4 regions of the Herbaspirillum sp. 1130 genome follow, and region 4 is predicted to be linked to each of the others. Evidence: predicted binding sites of a transcription regulator. Region 4 holds the regulator's gene; each other region holds the start of a gene.

Region 1 (4,196 bases), on a different contig from region 4:
GTTCATCCGACCATACCAGGGGGTCATGCAGCGCATAGCGGTAGATCACGCCGGTCAGCAGCACCACGGTTTCAGCCACCACCAGGGCGGCCGCCACGGCACCGACCACGTGCATCACCATGCGATTGAATGCGACCAGCGCGCGCGCAGCCGGGTTCATGTTGACCGGGGCGCGGTAAGTCATTGCAGCTTCCATCATCAAGCTCCAGCGAAATGGATTCAGGGCGGGAGCGCTGCCCTCACGGCGAGGGCAGCGCTCCGGCGCACGGGCTCATGCAGGCATGAGCACCGGCAAACGAAGCGCTCAGGCCAGCTTGCCGGTGTACTTTTCCAGCAGGGCCCAGGGCTCGTCGCCGAACTTCTTCTTCCACTCGGCATAGAAGCCGGCACTGCGCAGCTTGGCGCGGAAGGAATCGGCATCGGCATTGTTGAAGGCCAGACCCTTGCCCTTCATTTCATCGACCAGCGAATCGTTGAGCTTGCGCACGTCGGCACGCTGGTTCATGGCGGCTTCGTTGATGATGCGGGCCATCATGTCTTGCAGATCCTTGGGCAGGCGCTCGAAGGATTTCTTGTTGCCCAGGAACCAGAAGCCATCCCACATGTGGTTGGTGATGGAGCAGTACTTCTGCACTTCGTAGAGCTTGGCGGTGGAGATGATGGCCATGGGGTTTTCCTGGCCTTCCACGATCTTGGTCTGCAGGGCCGAATAGACTTCGGCGAAGTTGATCGAGGTCGGTGCCGCATCGAAGGCCTTGAACATCGAGGTCCACAGCGGGCTGGGCGGCACGCGCAGCTTCATGCCCTTGAGGTCGTCGGCCGCCTTGATGGGCTTGGTGCTGTTGGTGATCTGGCGATAGCCGTTGTCCCAGATCTTTTCAAAGGCGAACAGCGTGGACTTGGCTTCGATCTGCTTGCGCACGTGCGCACCCAGTTCGCCATCCATGGCCGGCCAGACCTGGCTGTAATCCTTGAAGGCAAAACCGATGCCGGAGATCTGCGCGGCCGGCACCAGCGTGCCCAGGATCAGCGGCGAGAGCGTGAAGAAATCAATGGCGCCCGCACGCACCTGCGAGAGCATGTCGGTATCGGTGCCCAGCTGGTTGTTGGGATAGAGCTGCAGTTCGATGCGGCCCTTGGATTGTTCCGCGATGGCCGCGGCCATTTCCTTGGCGCGCGCATTCATCGGGTGTGTCACCGGCAGATTGTTGGCGTACTTGAAGGTGAACTCGGCCGCATGCGCGGAGGTCGATACCAGGCCGGTAGCGGCGGCAGCCGAGGCCACCGAAGCCGTCTTCAGAAAATGGCGGCGCGTGATCTTGCCAGTGGATTGTTCCATCTGCTTGTCTCCTGTCTGTCTGTTTGTAATTTTGAAAATCGCTGAATCCGGCGCTACCAGGGGTGCTGGATCGGGCGTGCAGCTCCCTGTTCCGGGTGGTCAACACTGCCTGTGCCTCGACAGAGCAAATTGGATGCCAAGCCTCCGGTCTTCCCTTGTCGGCATGGCGCTCCCCCTCTCCCTCAACGGCACTGCGCCTGTATTCTCTGCGATAAGGGCGGGCCTGTACAAGCGCGCAATCATCGCCGCCGCCATTTATTTGCGCGCAGCGTGACTGCGACACCTGTCGCAGAAGTGTCGCTGCACTGTCGCAGCGGTCGACACCTGTTCATGCTGCTCATGGGCAATAACGCATCCATCAGACTGCTGCAGCGCAATGATTTACGTTAACGTAAAGTACGTGATATCTTCATGCGGTCGGCGGGCACTGCCCTGTTCCGTTGGATTTTTCCTGCATTTCGGGAATGAGCGGGCGGCCTGCCGGACACATCAGCACGCATCAACATCAACAACAAAGCGAGACCCGGCGCGGCTTTGCGCCGGCACTCTCAGGAGACGGGCAAGATGCAGGCCGGCACCTGGCGCGATGCGCCATCACCGGCTGCGCGATGCCGAGGCAAGGGATGCGCAACACCGGCTGCATGCGGTGGCGCGAGCGGTCCTGCGCGTGGCATCGATTTTGCATATTGCCCCTGTGTGTAACGGAGCGACCCCGCTCCATTGACCCCGTGACTACGGACACAAGGACAACCCCATGACTGTTTCTGCATCCTCACCCTGCATCACCGGCTGGAACCATTCGCAGTTCGGCAAGCTCGACGGCATCGATCCGGAAGTGCTGATCGGCCAGGTCGCCAAGGCCGCCATCGAACACGCCGGGCTGCAACCGGAAGACATCGACTCGGTGCACTTCGGCACCTTCAATGCCGGTTTCCTGTACCAGGATTTCCCTTCCTCGCTGGTGCTCAACACGCTGCCGCAGCTGCGCTTCAAACCCGCCACGCGCTTGGAGAATGCCTGCGCCACCGGTTCGGCGGCGATCCATTCGGGCCTGCAGGCGATCAAGGCTGGCGAATCGAAACACGTGCTGGTGATCGGCTTCGAGAAGATGACCGAACTGGCCACCGCGCAAGTGGGCGAGGTGCTGCTCAAGGCCTGCTACGCCAAGGAAGAAGCGGGCATTCCGGGTGGCTTTGCCGGCGTCTTCGGCAAGATCGCGCAGAGCTACTTCGAGCGCTTCGGCGACCAGTCCGATGCGCTGGCGATGATCGCGGCCAAGAATCACAAGAACGGCATGGTCAATCCCTATGCGCACATGCGCAAGGATTTCGGTTTCGATTTCTGCCGCACGGTCTCCGACAAGAATCCGTATGTGGCCGGTCCGCTCAAGCGCACCGACTGCTCGCTCATTTCCGATGGTGCAGCTGCCCTCGTCATCAGCGCTGCCGATGTGGCCAAGTCCATGCCGCGCGCGGTGCAGTTCCGTGCGGCGGTCCACGTCAATGATTTCCTGCCGTTGTCGCGCCGAGATCCAACCCGCTTCGAAGCGGCCGAGCTGGCCTGGAAGAAGGCGCTGGGCGCAGCCAGCCTGAGCCTCGATGATCTGTCGCTGGTGGAGACGCACGACTGCTTCACCGTGGCCGAACTGCTGGAATACGAAGCCATGGGCCTGGCCCCGCACGGCCAGGGCGCACGCGTGATTGCCGAAGGCATCACCGCCAAGGACGGCAAGCTGCCGGTCAATCCCTCGGGCGGGCTGAAGTCCAAGGGCCATCCGGTCGGTGCCACCGGTGTCTCGATGCACGTGATGGCGGCCATGCAGGCATCCCATGATGCGGGCGACATGCAGATCGCCAATGCGCGCTATGCCGGCGTGTTCAACATGGGCGGCGCGGCGGTGGCCAACTATGTGAGCATCCTGGAGCGTGTGAACTGAAAATGCGGTAGCAGCACCGGCGCGCCGTCCTGTCGTTGAAGGCCGGTGCGCCGCATGAAGTGATGTACAAAAAACAGAACAAGGCAGCACGCCAATTTCCATCAGAATTCCATCAGAAGAATCGGGACGAGTGAGACGATGTTAAGCAAAGTGATGAACCTGGGCCGCCTGCTCTCGGACGTGGCGCGCCGCTTTCCGGAGGAGCCGGGACTGATCCTGGCGCAAGGCGCAGCCGATGGCAGCGACCGCCTGATCCCCTGGCGCGAGATCAATGCCCGTGTCGATGCGCTGGCCCATGCCCTCACCCGGCGCGGCGTCAAAAAGGGCGACAAGATGCTGGTCCACTCGCGCAACAACCAGCAGATCTTCGAGAGTGCCTGGGCCGCCTTCAAGATGGGCGTGGTCTGGGTGCCGACCAATTTCCGCATCACGCCGCCCGAGGCCGCCTATCTCGGCCAGTCCAGCGGCGCCTGCGTGATGCTGTATGACCGCGGTTTCGCACCGTATGTCGATGCGGTCAAAGCCGCCTCGCCAGCACTTGAACACGTGGTGGCCCTGGCCGACGCACGGCCGGGCGAACTCGATTACGAAACCCTGGTGGCCGATGGCAGCGGCGAAACCTTCCGCGAGGCCGAAGTCGATTACGACGATCCGCTGTGGTTCTTCTACACCTCCGGCACTACCGGCCATCCCAAGGCGGGCATGCTCTCGCACGGCCAGATGGCCTTCGTGGTGACCAATCACCTGGCCGACCTGATGCCGGGCCTCACGCATCAATCGCGCTCGCTGGTAGTGGCACCGCTGTCACACGGCGCAGGCGTGCATGCGGTGGTCAATACCGCGCGCGGTGCGGCCAGCATCCTGCTCTCTTCCGAACGGCTGGTGGTGGAGGAAGCCTGGCAGCTGGTGGAAAAATACAAG
Region 2 (4,196 bases), on a different contig from region 4:
GCAGGGTCCGTCGAGGCGATGTGCCTGTCCCGCCGCATCGATGAATGTCCAGTCTCCGGCAGACACCGCGTCACTGAAGGCCAGACGCGGCAGGCGCGACAAGGCTTCCGGCGTGGCAGGCAGGCCATGCTGCGCGATCAGGCCGGGGGAGGCGCAGGCAATCATGCTGCAGGGTGCCAACCGGCGCGTGACCAGCGCAGGATCGTCGAGCTTTCCGATGCGGATGGCCACATCCACGCCCGCATCGATCAGATCGACATAGCGGTCGCCGAGCACGACCTCGACGTTGACCTCCGGGTGATCCGCCAGATAGCGCGCAACGACCGGGCCCAGGTGCATCGCGCCGAAAGTCACCGGCACCGCCACCCGCAGCAGGCCGCGTGCGCTACATTGCACGGCAGTCGCTTCGCGGTTCGCCTCATCGAATGCCGCGAGGATCTGGCGGCAACGCTCGAAATACGTCCGGCCCACATCGGTGAGGCTCAGGCGGCGCGTAGTGCGCTGAAACAGACGCGCCCCCAGCTCCGCCTCGATCTGGCTGACGTGCTTGCCCGCCATCGCCGGCGACAGCGCGAAGCGACGCGCGGCCCCGGCAAAACTGCCCTCCTCCACTGCGGCCACGAAGACATTGAGGCTCATCAGTTTGTCCATGCAGCTCCCTATTCGATCATCTGAGTATCGACTGTGACTAATAATCTGCCAATTATAAATTTTTCGCATGGAATCTACCATTGACTCTCCCCCCATCACAAAGGAGCAGACACATGCATATCGAAACCAACGGAACGCGCATCCATGTTGCCCTGCAGGGCAGCGGCGAACTGGCGCTGGTGTTCCTGCATTACTACGGCGGCTCGTCGCGGACTTGGGATGCGGTAGCCGCGCGACTTGCGCACCGCGGCCGCATCGTTGCCACCGACCATCGCGGCTGGGGCCGCTCTGATGCGCCGGCCGAGGGCTACCGGATTGCCGACCTGGCCGCCGATGCCGAGGGTGTCATTGCCGCGCTGGGACTGCAGCGCTATGTCCTGGTCGGCCACTCCATGGGTGGCAAGGTGGCGCAGCTGATGGCCTCGCGCCGGCCGCACGGGATCGAAGGGCTGATCCTGGTGGCACCGTCCCCGCCTTCGCCCATGCTGCTCTCCGCTGAACAGCGCGCCATGCTGGTGGGTGCCTACCAGACGCGCGAATCGGTGGAGTTCGTGATCGATCATGTGCTGACGGCACAACCGCTGACGGCGGCCCGCCGTGCACAGGTCATCGAGGATAGCTTGCAGGCTGCGCCGCAGGCCAAGCACGCCTGGCCCAACGTGGCGATGGCGGAGGACATCACCGCGGAGGTGGCCCTCATCGACGTGCCCACGCTCGTCATCTCGGGCGAGCACGACCAGGTGGACCGGATCGCGACGCTGCAGGCAGAGCTTTTGCCGCGCATTCCGCAGGCGGCACTGCACATCTTGCCCGGCGTGGGCCACTTGTCACCATTGGAAGACCCGGAGGCGGTGGCGCAGCAGATCGCAGGCTTCATTGACGCGCTGACCAAACCGAAGCGGACATAAGCAGCGATAGGTAGACAGGGCCTGGCAGCCAACGCACCAAAATGCAGCCCACCCTCGCTACCCGGCACCGATATGCACGGAGTTCGTGCATATCGGTGCCTGACATCGTACAGGCGCACCGAAAAAATCTTTTCGAATCAAGGCACTGTGAATTTTTCACCAAAATGGAACGGAAATTGCTTTAGTCGTGGCTTTCAAGCATTTTCTTGCACACTTTTTGGGAGATTTTCTGGTGGACGATCACAAAAACGGCGCAGACGCCCTCTTCATTTTGCTGGGGGCGATCATGATCCTGGCCATGCATGCCGGCTTTGCCTTTCTGGAACTGGGGACGGTGCGCAAGAAGAACCAGGTCAATGCCCTGGTGAAAATCCTGGCCGACTTCGCGGTGTCGACCATCGTCTATTTCTTCATCGGCTATTACGTGGCTTACGGCGTGAGCTTCTTTGCCGGTGCCGAAACACTGGCCGAGCGCAGCGGTTTCGAGCTGGTGAAATTCTTCTTCCTGCTGACCTTCGCGGCGGCCATCCCGGCGATCATCTCGGGCGGCATTGCCGAGCGTTCCAAATTCAATCCGCAGCTGATCGCCACGGCGGTGCTGGTGGGACTGGTCTATCCCTTCTTCGAAGGTATCGCGTGGAACCAGCACCTGGGCGTGCAAGCCTGGCTGGCGGCCACCTTCGGTGCCGAGTTCCATGACTTCGCCGGGTCCATCGTGGTCCACGCGGTGGGTGGCTGGATCGCGCTGCCTGCGGTCCTGCTGCTGGGCGCACGCCGTGGCCGCTACAGCAAGGAAGGCGCGGTGGCGGCGCATCCGCCCTCCAACATTCCTTTCCTGGCCTTGGGTGCGTGGATTCTGACGGTGGGCTGGTTCGGCTTCAACGTGATGAGCGCGCAGACCTTGGACAAGATGAATGGCCTGGTCGCCATGAATTCGCTCATGGCCATGGCCGGCGGCACGCTGGTGGCGCTGCTGATGGGCCGCAACGATCCCGGCTTCGCCTACAACGGCCCGCTGGCCGGCCTGGTGGCGGTGTGCGCCGGCTCGGACCTGATGCATCCGCTGGGTGCACTGGTTACCGGCGGCATTGCGGGGGCGATTTTCGTGTGGATGTTCACCCGCACCCAGAACAAGTGGAAGATCGACGATGTGCTGGGCGTGTGGCCGCTGCATGGCTTGTGCGGACTGTGGGGCGGTCTTGCGGCGGGTATCTTCGGCTTGCAGGCGCTGGGCGGACGCGGTGGCGTGTCGTTCATGTCGCAGCTCATCGGCAGCATCATGGGAATCGCCATTGCGGCAGCGGGCGGATGGATCGTCTACGGCTTGCTGAAGAAGGCAGTGGGGATACGGCTGGATCCGGAGCAGGAATTTGAAGGGGCCGATCTGGCCATTCACAAGATTTCTTCTACGGCGGAGAGGGAGACCAGCTGGTGAGCCTGTGATTAGCACCAATGAAATCTGGCGAGCCCATTCGAATCGATCGGACTCCTCGGAACTGAAATAAAACTGCAATCACCAAAGCGTCGACGCTTTTGAAAAGGCCACCATTCGGTGGCCTTTTCATATGGAAAATCGATTGTAGCCAGGCCCCATCTGCCCCCTCTCAAGGAGTGGTCAGTGCACCGATCCGAATGAGAATGATCAGTCAGTGATTTGAAAGCCAGAGGCCGTATGATCGCTGCAGCTGTTTTGCCATCACAGCACTATCAATGCATTGACCGCATACATCTGCGCGACGCCAATTACACAACAACAACGACTTCACGAGGACACTCGATGATAAAAACCCGTCCCATCATCGGCTATCTTGCTGCCAGCGCATCCTTGCTGTGCGCTGGCGCCAGTTACGCCCAAACTGCCGATGCGCCATCGTTGCAGGAGGGTGATGCCTGGGTCTATCAAGCCACCGAAGAACAAAACACGGGCATACTCGGCTCTACCACCAGGAAATGGGACGTCGCCATTGTCCGCTCCGGCAGCAAGACCATGGTCATTTCCGCCAAGGCGGAAGACTCCAATCTGCCACCCAAGGAATTGTTGCGCAATGCCGACTGGGCCGTGGTGCAAAACATCAATGGCAAGAATACCGTTACCAATCGTCCCTATGATTTCCCGCTCAAACCGGGCAAGACCTGGAAAGTGGAATACGATACCGCCAACCCTGATGCACGCACGAAGGTGCAGCACATCACCAAAAATTACACGGTCTTGGGCTGGGTCGATATCAAAGTACCGGCTGGTACCTACCATGCAATCAAAGTGGAAATGGAAGGCGAATGGAGCAAGGAATTCAATCCGACTGCCGCCGTCGCCACTTCCACCGTCACCAGCACTCAGGCAGGTTCAGTGGCCATTTCCGCCAGCCGAAACGCCAGCACGCAACAGTCGGCCAGCGGCAGAATGTACGACGCATTCTGGTATGTTCCCGAACTCAAAACTCACGTCAAGTTGATTACCGAAAACTACCAGGCTGGCGGTGCCTTGAATAAACGCGTGACCGAAGAATTGGCAGCATCACCAATACATTGATCTGCTCGCGCAAATTTCAGGCCCCCAACTCCCTGCGCGCCATCTCCGTCCCCGCCCTCAACGCACTGAGCTTGCCGGAGATGAGTTCAATCAGATCCATCGGCGCG
Region 3 (4,196 bases), on a different contig from region 4:
ATTGCTTGTAGCCACCGAAGGCCGCATGCGCCGGATACAGGTGATAGCAGTTGGTCCACACGCGGCCGGCCTGGATTTCGCGGCCCATGCGGAAGGCACGGGTGCCATCGCGGGTCCACAGGCCAGCACCCAGGCCGTACAAGGTGTCATTGGCGATGGCCAGGGCTTCTTCCTCATCCTTGAAGGTGGTCACCGACACCACGGGGCCGAAGATTTCTTCCTGGAAGATGCGCATCTTGTTGTTGCCCTGGAAGACGGTCGGCTTGACGTAGTAACCGGTGGCCAGGTCGCCGCCCAGTTCTTCACGTCCGCCGCCGGCCAGCACCTTGGCGCCTTCCTGCTTGCCGATGTCGATGTAGGAGAGGATTTTTTCCAACTGCTCCTGCGAGGCCTGCGCGCCGATCATGGTGCTCTTGTCCAGCGGGTTGCCCTGTTTGATGGCGGCCACGCGCTTCAAGGCACGTTCGATGAAGCGCTCATAGATCGATTCCTGCACCAGCACGCGCGAGGGGCAGGTGCAGACCTCGCCCTGGTTCAGCGCAAACATGGCGAAGCCTTCCAGGGCCTTGTCGAAGAATTCGTCGTCCTTGTCCAGCACGTCGGCGAAGAAGATGTTGGGCGACTTGCCGCCCAGCTCCAGGGTCACCGGGATCAGGTTCTGCGAGGCGTACTGCATGATCAGGCGGCCGGTAGTGGTCTCGCCGGTGAAGGCGATCTTGGCGATGCGCTTGTTGGAGGCCAGCGGCTTGCCGGCTTCCACACCGAAGCCCTGCACGATGTTGACCACGCCCGGCGGGATCAGGTCGGCGATCAGTTCGATCAGGACCATGATGGAAGCCGGCGTCTGCTCGGCCGGTTTCAGGACCACGCAGTTGCCGGCGGCCAGCGCCGGAGCGAGCTTCCACACCGCCATCAGGATGGGGAAGTTCCACGGGATGATCTGGCCGACCACGCCCAGCGGTTCATGGAAGTGATAGGCGTAGGTGTCGCTGTCGATGGTGCAGATGCTGCCTTCCTGAGTGCGCACGGCGGCGGCGAAATAGCGGAAGTGGTCGATGGCCAACGGGATGTCGGCGGCCATGGTTTCGCGGATGGGCTTGCCGTTGTCCAGGGTTTCGGCGGTGGCCAGCAATTCCAGGTTGGCTTCCATGCGGTCGGCGATCTTGAGCAGCACGTTGGCGCGCTCGGCGGGGGAAGTCTTGCCCCAGCTCTTCTTGGCGGCGTGGGCGGCGTCCAGCGCCAGTTCCACGTCTTCGGCGCTGGAACGCGCCACTTCACAGAAGGCGCGGCCGATCACCGGGCTGATGTTCTCGAAGTATTCGCCCTTGACCGGCGGCACGAATTTGCCACCGATGAAGTTGTCGTAACGTTGCTTGAAGGGATCGCGTACGCCGAGTTTGCTGATGTCTGCCAGGTTCATGTCGTCTCCGTTCGGGTTATGGTTGAAATCCCGCCGCGATCATGGCCGCAGCGGACGTTCACCCCTCAAGATGGCAAATCGCATGCCAGCCTGCAAACCCGCTCTGCAAGCGGCTCTTGCGCCAGCGCCAGTGTCACGCTGTGTCAATCTGGCGCAGCCTGGGACAGCGTGCAGCAACAGCCTGCCACACCCTGAGCGCTTTTCTGAGGACGTAAAAAAACCGGCCAGCGGCCGGTCTTTCGCGATGCGCGGAGATCTGTGGATCAGACGGCATCCGGGCCGGTTTCGCCGGTACGGATACGGATCACCTGCTCCACTTCCTGCACGAAGATCTTGCCGTCGCCGATCTTGCCGGTGCGGGCGGCCTTGATGATGGCGTCCACGGCCTGCTCGACCACCTTGTCGTCCACCACGACCTCGATCTTGACCTTGGGCAGGAAGTCGACCACGTATTCGGCACCGCGATAGAGTTCGGTGTGGCCCTTCTGCCGTCCGAAGCCCTTCACTTCGGTGACCGTCAGGCCCGTGACGCCGACTTCGGCGAGGGATTCACGCACCTCGTCCAGCTTGAACGGTTTGATGATGGCGGTCACTTGTTTCATGGCAATTCCTCTCTTGGTATGTCGTAAAGAAACGATCTCAACGATCTATTGAATAGCGGATACAACCTTTGTTCTTATTTTACTGGCAAGACCGTGGCGTCCTGCCCACTTGCACATTGTCAATCAGGCGTGCCCGGCTTTCAACCTTCTTGAGCCAGCCGGGCCATAAAAAGCCGTTTTTCAGGTCTCCAGATCGGGAATGCGCTCCAGATCCTGCAGCCAGACGGTGGCCTCGCCATCGCTGGGTGCGCGCCAGTCGCCACGCGGCGAGAGCGAGCCGCCCGAACCGACCTTGGGGGCATTGGGCACGCAGGAGCGCTTGAACTGGCTGGTCTTGAAGAACCGATAGACGAAAATGCCCAGGTTTTTCTTGATCTGCGGCAAGGTGTACTGGTTGCGCGCCCCGTGCAGGCCATCCGGCCAGTGGCCGATGCTGCGGTCCTGCCACGCACTGTGCGCCAGGAAGGCCACCTTCGCCGGCGTGAAGCCATAGCGCAAGATGTAGTAGAGATTGAAATCCTGCAGCTCGTAAGGGCCGATGAAATCCTGCGTGCGCTGGCCCGGTTCGCCGTCGGAGGCGCCCGGCACCAGTTCCGGACTGATTTCGGTTTCGAGGATGTGGATCAGCACTTCCGGCTGCTTCAGTTCCAGCGAACCGGATTCCGCCACCCAGCGCACCAGGTGGGTGATGAGGGTCTTGGGTACGCTGGCGTTGACGTTGTAGTGCGACATGTGGTCGCCCACGCCATAGGTGCACCAGCCCAGCGCCAGTTCGGACAGGTCGCCGGTCCCGATGACGATGGCACCGTGATGATTGGCCAGGCGGAACAGGTGATTGGTGCGCTCGCCGGCCTGCACGTTCTCGAAGGTGATGTCATAGACCGGCTCGCCGCGTGAATACGGGTGATCCAGGTCCTTCAGCATCTGTTCGCAGCTGGGGCGGATATCGATCTCCTGCGCCGAACACCCCACTTGCGCCATCAGCTGATGCGCCTGCACCAGCGTGCGGCTGCTGGTGGCGAAGCCCGGCATGGTATAGGCCAGGATGTTGGCGCGCGGCAGGCCCAGCTTGTCCATGGCCTTGGCGCAGACCAGCAGCGCATGGGTCGAATCGAGGCCGCCGGAGACACCGATGACGACCTTCTTGATATTCGAGGAAGACAGGCGCTGCACCAGGGCCTGCACCTGGATGTTGTAGACCTCGCGGCAGCGCAGTTCGCGCTGTTCGGCGTTGGCCGGCACATAGGGGAAGCGCGCGACCCGGCGCTGCAGCGGCAAATCCTGGTCCAGCGGCACCTGCACGTCGAAGCGCACCACTTCAAAGCGGCGCACTTCTTCCGCATGGCGGCGCACCGACTGGCCAAACGTGGTCTGGTGGAAGCGCTCGCGCGAGAGGCGTTCCAGGTCGATGTCGGCATAGATCACGTGACCGCCTTCGGCGAAGCGCTCGGACTCGGCCAGCAGTTCACCGTTCTCGCAGATCAGGGCCTGGCCATCCCAGGCCAGGTCGGTGGTGGACTCGCCATTGCCCGCCGACGAATACAGATAGGCCGCCAGGCAGCGCGCCGATTGCTGCGACACCAGCTGATGGCGGTAACCCGACTTGCCGACCACGATGTTGGAGGCCGACAGGTTCACCAGCACGGTGGCACCGGCCAGCGCGGCGAAGGAGGACGGCGGGATCGGTACCCAGACGTCTTCGCAGATCTCGATATGGAAACGGAAGTCGGGGATATTGCCGATCTCGAACAGCAGATGGCTGCCGAAGTCCACGTCCTGGCCCAGCAGGCGGGTGCGGCGGGTGACGGCGCAATCGGCGCTGCTGAACTGGCGCGCTTCGTAGAATTCGCTGTAGTTGGGCAGGTAGCTCTTGGGCACCACGCCCAGGATGCGGCCGGCATGCACGACCACCGCGCAGTTGTAGAGCTGGTGATCGACCTTCAGCGGCAGGCCGACGATGAGTGCCGGGGCGATGCGCAGGGAAGCTTGCAGCACCGATTGCAATGCCTGCAGGGAAGCCTCCAGCAAGGCACGTTGCTGGAACAGGTCTTCGCAGCTGTAGGCCGACAGGCCCAGTTCGGGGAAGGAAACCAGGGCCGCGCCACGGGCGGCGGCCTGTTCGGCCAAGGCGATGGTGCGCTCGGCGTTGAAGGCGGGATCGGCCACCTTGCAGT
Region 4 (4,196 bases):
AGCGGAAAGGACCAGTGACAATGATAGCCAGCTCGCTGGTCGTTCGCGGCCTGAAGAAAAGTTATGGCGCGCGCCAGGTGGTGCGCGATGTCTCGATGGAATTGCGCAGCGGCGAGGTGGTCGGCCTGCTCGGCCCGAATGGTGCCGGCAAGACCACTTCGTTCTACATGATCGTGGGGCTGGTGCCCTCCGATGGTGGCGAGATCGACCTCGATGGCGCGTCCATTTCGCGCATGCCGATCCACAAGCGTGCCACCATGGGCTTGTCCTACCTGCCGCAGGAAGCGTCGGTATTCCGCAAGCTGACGGTGGAAGACAATATCCGCGCCGTGCTGGAACTGCGCCAGGAAGAGGGCAAGCCGCTCTCGCGCGATGAAATCGAAGGCCGCCTCAACAACCTGCTGCACGAACTGCAGATCGAGAAGCTGCGCGAAAGCCAGGCGCTGTCGCTCTCGGGCGGTGAACGCCGGCGCGTCGAGATCGCCCGCGCACTGGCCACCGATCCGCGCTTCGTGCTGCTGGATGAACCGTTCGCCGGTATCGACCCGATTGCCGTGATCGAGATCCAGCGCATCGTGCGCTTCCTGAAGGAACGCGGCATCGGCGTGCTGATCACCGACCACAACGTGCGCGAAACGCTGGGCATCTGTGATCGCGCCTACATCATCAACCAGGGCACGGTGCTGGCCAGCGGCAATCCGGAAGAGATCATCGCCAACGAGTCGGTGCGCCGCGTGTATCTGGGCGAGCATTTCCGCATGTAAGCGGTGCAGTCGGCTTGCCCGATACGCTTGAAGAAATACAGAGTGCACATCACGTAATACGCAACAAGCAATACGCAATACGCAATACGCAACGACCGGCAGAGCAACCAGCGGGCCACGCCGCTTTCAGAAAGACAGATGAAACAGTCGCTCCAGTTACGTACCTCGCAGCACCTCGCATTGACGCCGCAACTGCAGCAGTCGATCAGACTGTTGCAACTGTCGACGCTGGAACTGCACCAGGAACTGGAACAGATCCTCTCCGATAATCCCCTGCTGGAACGCCTCGACGACGCGCTCGACAATTCGGTACGTCTGCTGGCCGATGGCGCGGTCTCCAGTTCGCCCTCCAGCGGCGTTGCCGAAACCAGTCACGAAGGCAGCGGCGAAGCGGCCCCGGCCGCCAGCGATGGCGATTCCAGCTTCGACTACCAGGACAACGCGCCGGAAGCCGGTGTCACGGGGGATGCCGACTGGAGCTTCGACGACGTCGCGCGCAGCGGCAAGTCGCCAGACGATGATGATGCCCGCCCGCAACTCGAAGCGCACGAACTGACCCTGCGCGAACACCTGCTGGAACAGATCCGCGTGACCGCACGCACCCTGCGTGATCGTGCGCTGCTGGAACTGCTCACCGATGCGCTGGACGAGAGCGGCTATCTGGAAGAGCCGCTGGAAGACATCCACGCGCGCCTGCCCGAAGAGCTGGGCATCGACATGGAAGAGCTGTCGATTTCGCTCAAGCTGCTGCAGAGCCTGGACCCGGCGGGTGTCGGTGCGCGCAGTGCCGGCGAATGCCTGGCCCTGCAGATCCGCCGCCTGCCCAAGATTCCCTTCGTGACGCGCAAGCTGGCGCTGAGGATCGTGGAGGATTACCTGCCGCTGTTTGCCCAGCGCGATTTCAACAAGATCAAGAAGGCACTGGATTGCGATGACGAAGACCTGCGTGAAGCGCAGGCCGTGATCCGCCAGTGCCGTCCGCATCCGGGTGCGGAATTCGCGCGTGATGCCTCGGACTATGTGGTGCCGGACGTGATTGTCAAGCAGACAAAGAACGGCTGGCAGGTCATGCTCAACCATGAGGTCATGCCCAAGCTGCGCGTCAATGCGATGTATGCCAGTGCATTGAAGCAAGCCAAGGGAGAAGGTTCGCTGTCGTCGCAGTTGCAGGAAGCCAAGTGGCTCATCAAGAACATGCGGCAACGTTTCGATACAATTTTGCGCGTCGCGCAGGCTATTGTGGAACGTCAAAGAAACTTCTTTTCACATGGGGCAGTGGCCATGCGCCCCCTTGTGCTGCGTGAAATTGCTGATACACTGGGTCTACACGAGAGCACCATCTCTCGCGTGACGACTCAGAAATACATGCTCACTCCGCATGGAATGTTTGAGTTGAAATACTTCTTCGGTAGCCATGTCGCGACTGAAACCGGAGGTGAAGCTTCCTCCACCGCGATACGGGCGCTGATCAAACAGTTGATAGGAGCCGAGAACCCGCAGACCCCATTATCCGATAGCAAGATTGCGGATATGCTGGCAGAACAAGGCATGGTGGTCGCGCGACGCACAGTCGCCAAATACCGCGAAGTGTTGAAGATTCCGCCGGTCAATCTCCGCAAGTCCCTCTGAGTTTTTCCTCAGTTTTTCTGCAGTACCGTTGCTGTGTTCAGGCAAGCATCCTACTGATGCCCGCGCCATCCGACACGAAGACCGTGCCCGTGGTACAGCTGCAGCAGGATCGATTGCACGAACCTCCAGTGACTTCACGATAGGAGTCTTGTATGAATCTGACCATCAGTGGACACCACCTCGAACTGACCCCCGCCATCCGGGAATACGTGCAAAGCAAGCTCTCGCGTATCAAGCGCCATTTCGACAACGTGATCGACGTCAGCGTGATCCTGAGCGTAGATAAACTCACAGAAAAGGAAAAGCGCCAAAAAGCGGAAATCAACGTCCACATCAAGGGGAAGGATCTACATGCGGAAAGCATCGCACACGACCTCTACGCTGCCATTGACACGCTGATCGACAAGCTCGATCGCCAGGTCATCAAGCACAAGGACAAGTTGCAGGAGCATCACTCCATGGCCAAGCGCCTGCCGGACGAAACGCCGGAGGATGCGGTGGCCGGAGCGGCATAAGCCAGGACACCCTCGGCAAGCTGCCTCGCAGCCGCAAGGCTGCTGAGAAAGCCAGCCGGATTTCATGAGGAAGGGGCGCGCAAGCGCCCTTTTTCATTTCCGGCCGCCGAACTGGCCAAGCCTGTGGAAAAGATATAAATCATTGCGTAAAGCAACTTTTCCACCGCCGCTGCTGACGATGAGGCAAGGGACGGCTTGAATGTCTTCACGGCACCCTCATCTTCAACACAAGAATTTGCATACGATATAAATAATTTCCTCGATGCAATTTTTTGCCCGTTCAGACAGGCCACCCGCATGCAGGCGATTTCAACGCGCCCGCCGGCTTTTCCCTATAATGTCGGGCAATCCCATTTTTAAAGGCACAGCCATGAGCGACGTCCAATCCTGGATCAAAGAAACCGTGACCCAAAACCCCGTGGTGCTGTTCATGAAGGGCACTGCACAGTTCCCCCAATGCGGCTTTTCCGGCAAGGCCATCCAGCTGCTGAAGGCCAGCGGTGCCGAGAACATCGTCACCGTCAACGTGCTGGAAAGCCCGGACGTGCGCCAGGGCATCAAGGAATACTCGAACTGGCCGACCATTCCCCAGCTGTACGTGAAGGGCGAATTCGTCGGCGGCTCCGACATCATGACCGAGATGTACGAGTCCGGCGAACTGCAGACCCTGATCAAGGGCTGAGTTTTACTTGCCTGACTGACTCATGAGCAGTTCTTCCAGCCAGCCGCGCCAGCGCCTGATCGTTGCGATCACCGGTGCCACCGGTGCCATCTATGGCGTGCGGCTGCTGGAGCATCTGCGCAAGCATGGCCAGGTGGAAACGCACCTGATGGTGTCCGAAGCTGGCGTGCTCAATCTGCACCAGGAACTGGACATGCGGCGCAAGGATGTGGAAGCGCTGGCCGATGTGGTGCACAACGTGCGCGATGTCGGCGCCTGCATCGCCAGCGGCTCGTTCGCCTCCACCGGCATGGTGGTGGCGCCCTGTTCGATGAAGACCCTGGCCGCCGTAGCGCATGGACTGTCCGACAACCTCATCACCCGCGCTGCGGATGTGGTCCTGAAAGAACGCCGCCGGCTGGTGCTGATGGTGCGCGAGACCCCGTTCAATCTGGCCCATCTGCGCAACATGACATCCGTCACCGAAATGGGCGGCGTGATCTTCCCGCCCCTGCCCGGCTTCTACCAGCGCCCTGCTTCCATGGAAGAGATGGTGGACCACACGCTGGGACGCGTACTGGACATGTTCGGGATTTCCATGCAGTTGACGCCGGAGTGGCAGGGCAT

What was found. The regulator sigma-54, encoded in region 4, starts transcription at its own class of promoters, with help from an activator protein. The targets are predictions, from matches to a motif close to TGGCANGNAANCTGCTTT.
Region 1: a site for sigma-54 is predicted at 2,008-2,025, ahead of JOD78_RS21115 (acetyl-CoA acetyltransferase). Genes of this name have one in related genera too.
Region 2: a site for sigma-54 is predicted at 1,725-1,742, ahead of JOD78_RS10855 (ammonium transporter). Genes of this name have one in related genera too.
Region 3: a site for sigma-54 is predicted at 1,491-1,508, ahead of adh (aldehyde dehydrogenase). Genes of this name have one in related genera too.

What each region holds. Positions count from the first base shown of each region.
Region 1 covers NZ_JAFICQ010000004.1:725,498-729,693, forward strand. Annotated here, with positions in the region: gene JOD78_RS21105 (TRAP transporter large permease subunit) at 1-199, opposite strand, end outside; gene JOD78_RS21110 (TRAP transporter substrate-binding protein) at 305-1,339, opposite strand; gene JOD78_RS21115 (acetyl-CoA acetyltransferase) at 2,094-3,275, shown strand; gene JOD78_RS21120 (acyl-CoA synthetase) at 3,396-4,196, shown strand, end outside.
Region 2 covers NZ_JAFICQ010000002.1:452,686-456,881, reverse strand. Annotated here, with positions in the region: gene JOD78_RS10865 (LysR family transcriptional regulator) at 1-651, opposite strand, end outside; gene JOD78_RS10860 (alpha/beta hydrolase) at 765-1,559, shown strand; gene JOD78_RS10855 (ammonium transporter) at 1,792-2,994, shown strand; gene JOD78_RS10850 (hypothetical protein) at 3,232-4,089, shown strand; gene JOD78_RS10845 (MFS transporter) at 4,176-4,196, opposite strand, start outside.
Region 3 covers NZ_JAFICQ010000001.1:17,427-21,622, reverse strand. Annotated here, with positions in the region: gene adh (aldehyde dehydrogenase) at 1-1,420, opposite strand, end outside; gene JOD78_RS00085 (P-II family nitrogen regulator) at 1,684-2,022, opposite strand; gene JOD78_RS00080 (NAD(+) synthase) at 2,203-4,196, opposite strand, start outside.
Region 4 covers NZ_JAFICQ010000008.1:108,876-113,071, forward strand. Annotated here, with positions in the region: gene lptA (lipopolysaccharide transport periplasmic protein LptA) at 1-18, shown strand, start outside; gene lptB (LPS export ABC transporter ATP-binding protein) at 21-764, shown strand; gene JOD78_RS27320 (RNA polymerase factor sigma-54) at 903-2,393, shown strand; gene raiA (ribosome-associated translation inhibitor RaiA) at 2,546-2,908, shown strand; gene JOD78_RS27330 (hypothetical protein) at 2,971-3,117, opposite strand; gene grxD (Grx4 family monothiol glutaredoxin) at 3,279-3,590, shown strand; gene JOD78_RS27340 (UbiX family flavin prenyltransferase) at 3,613-4,196, shown strand, end outside.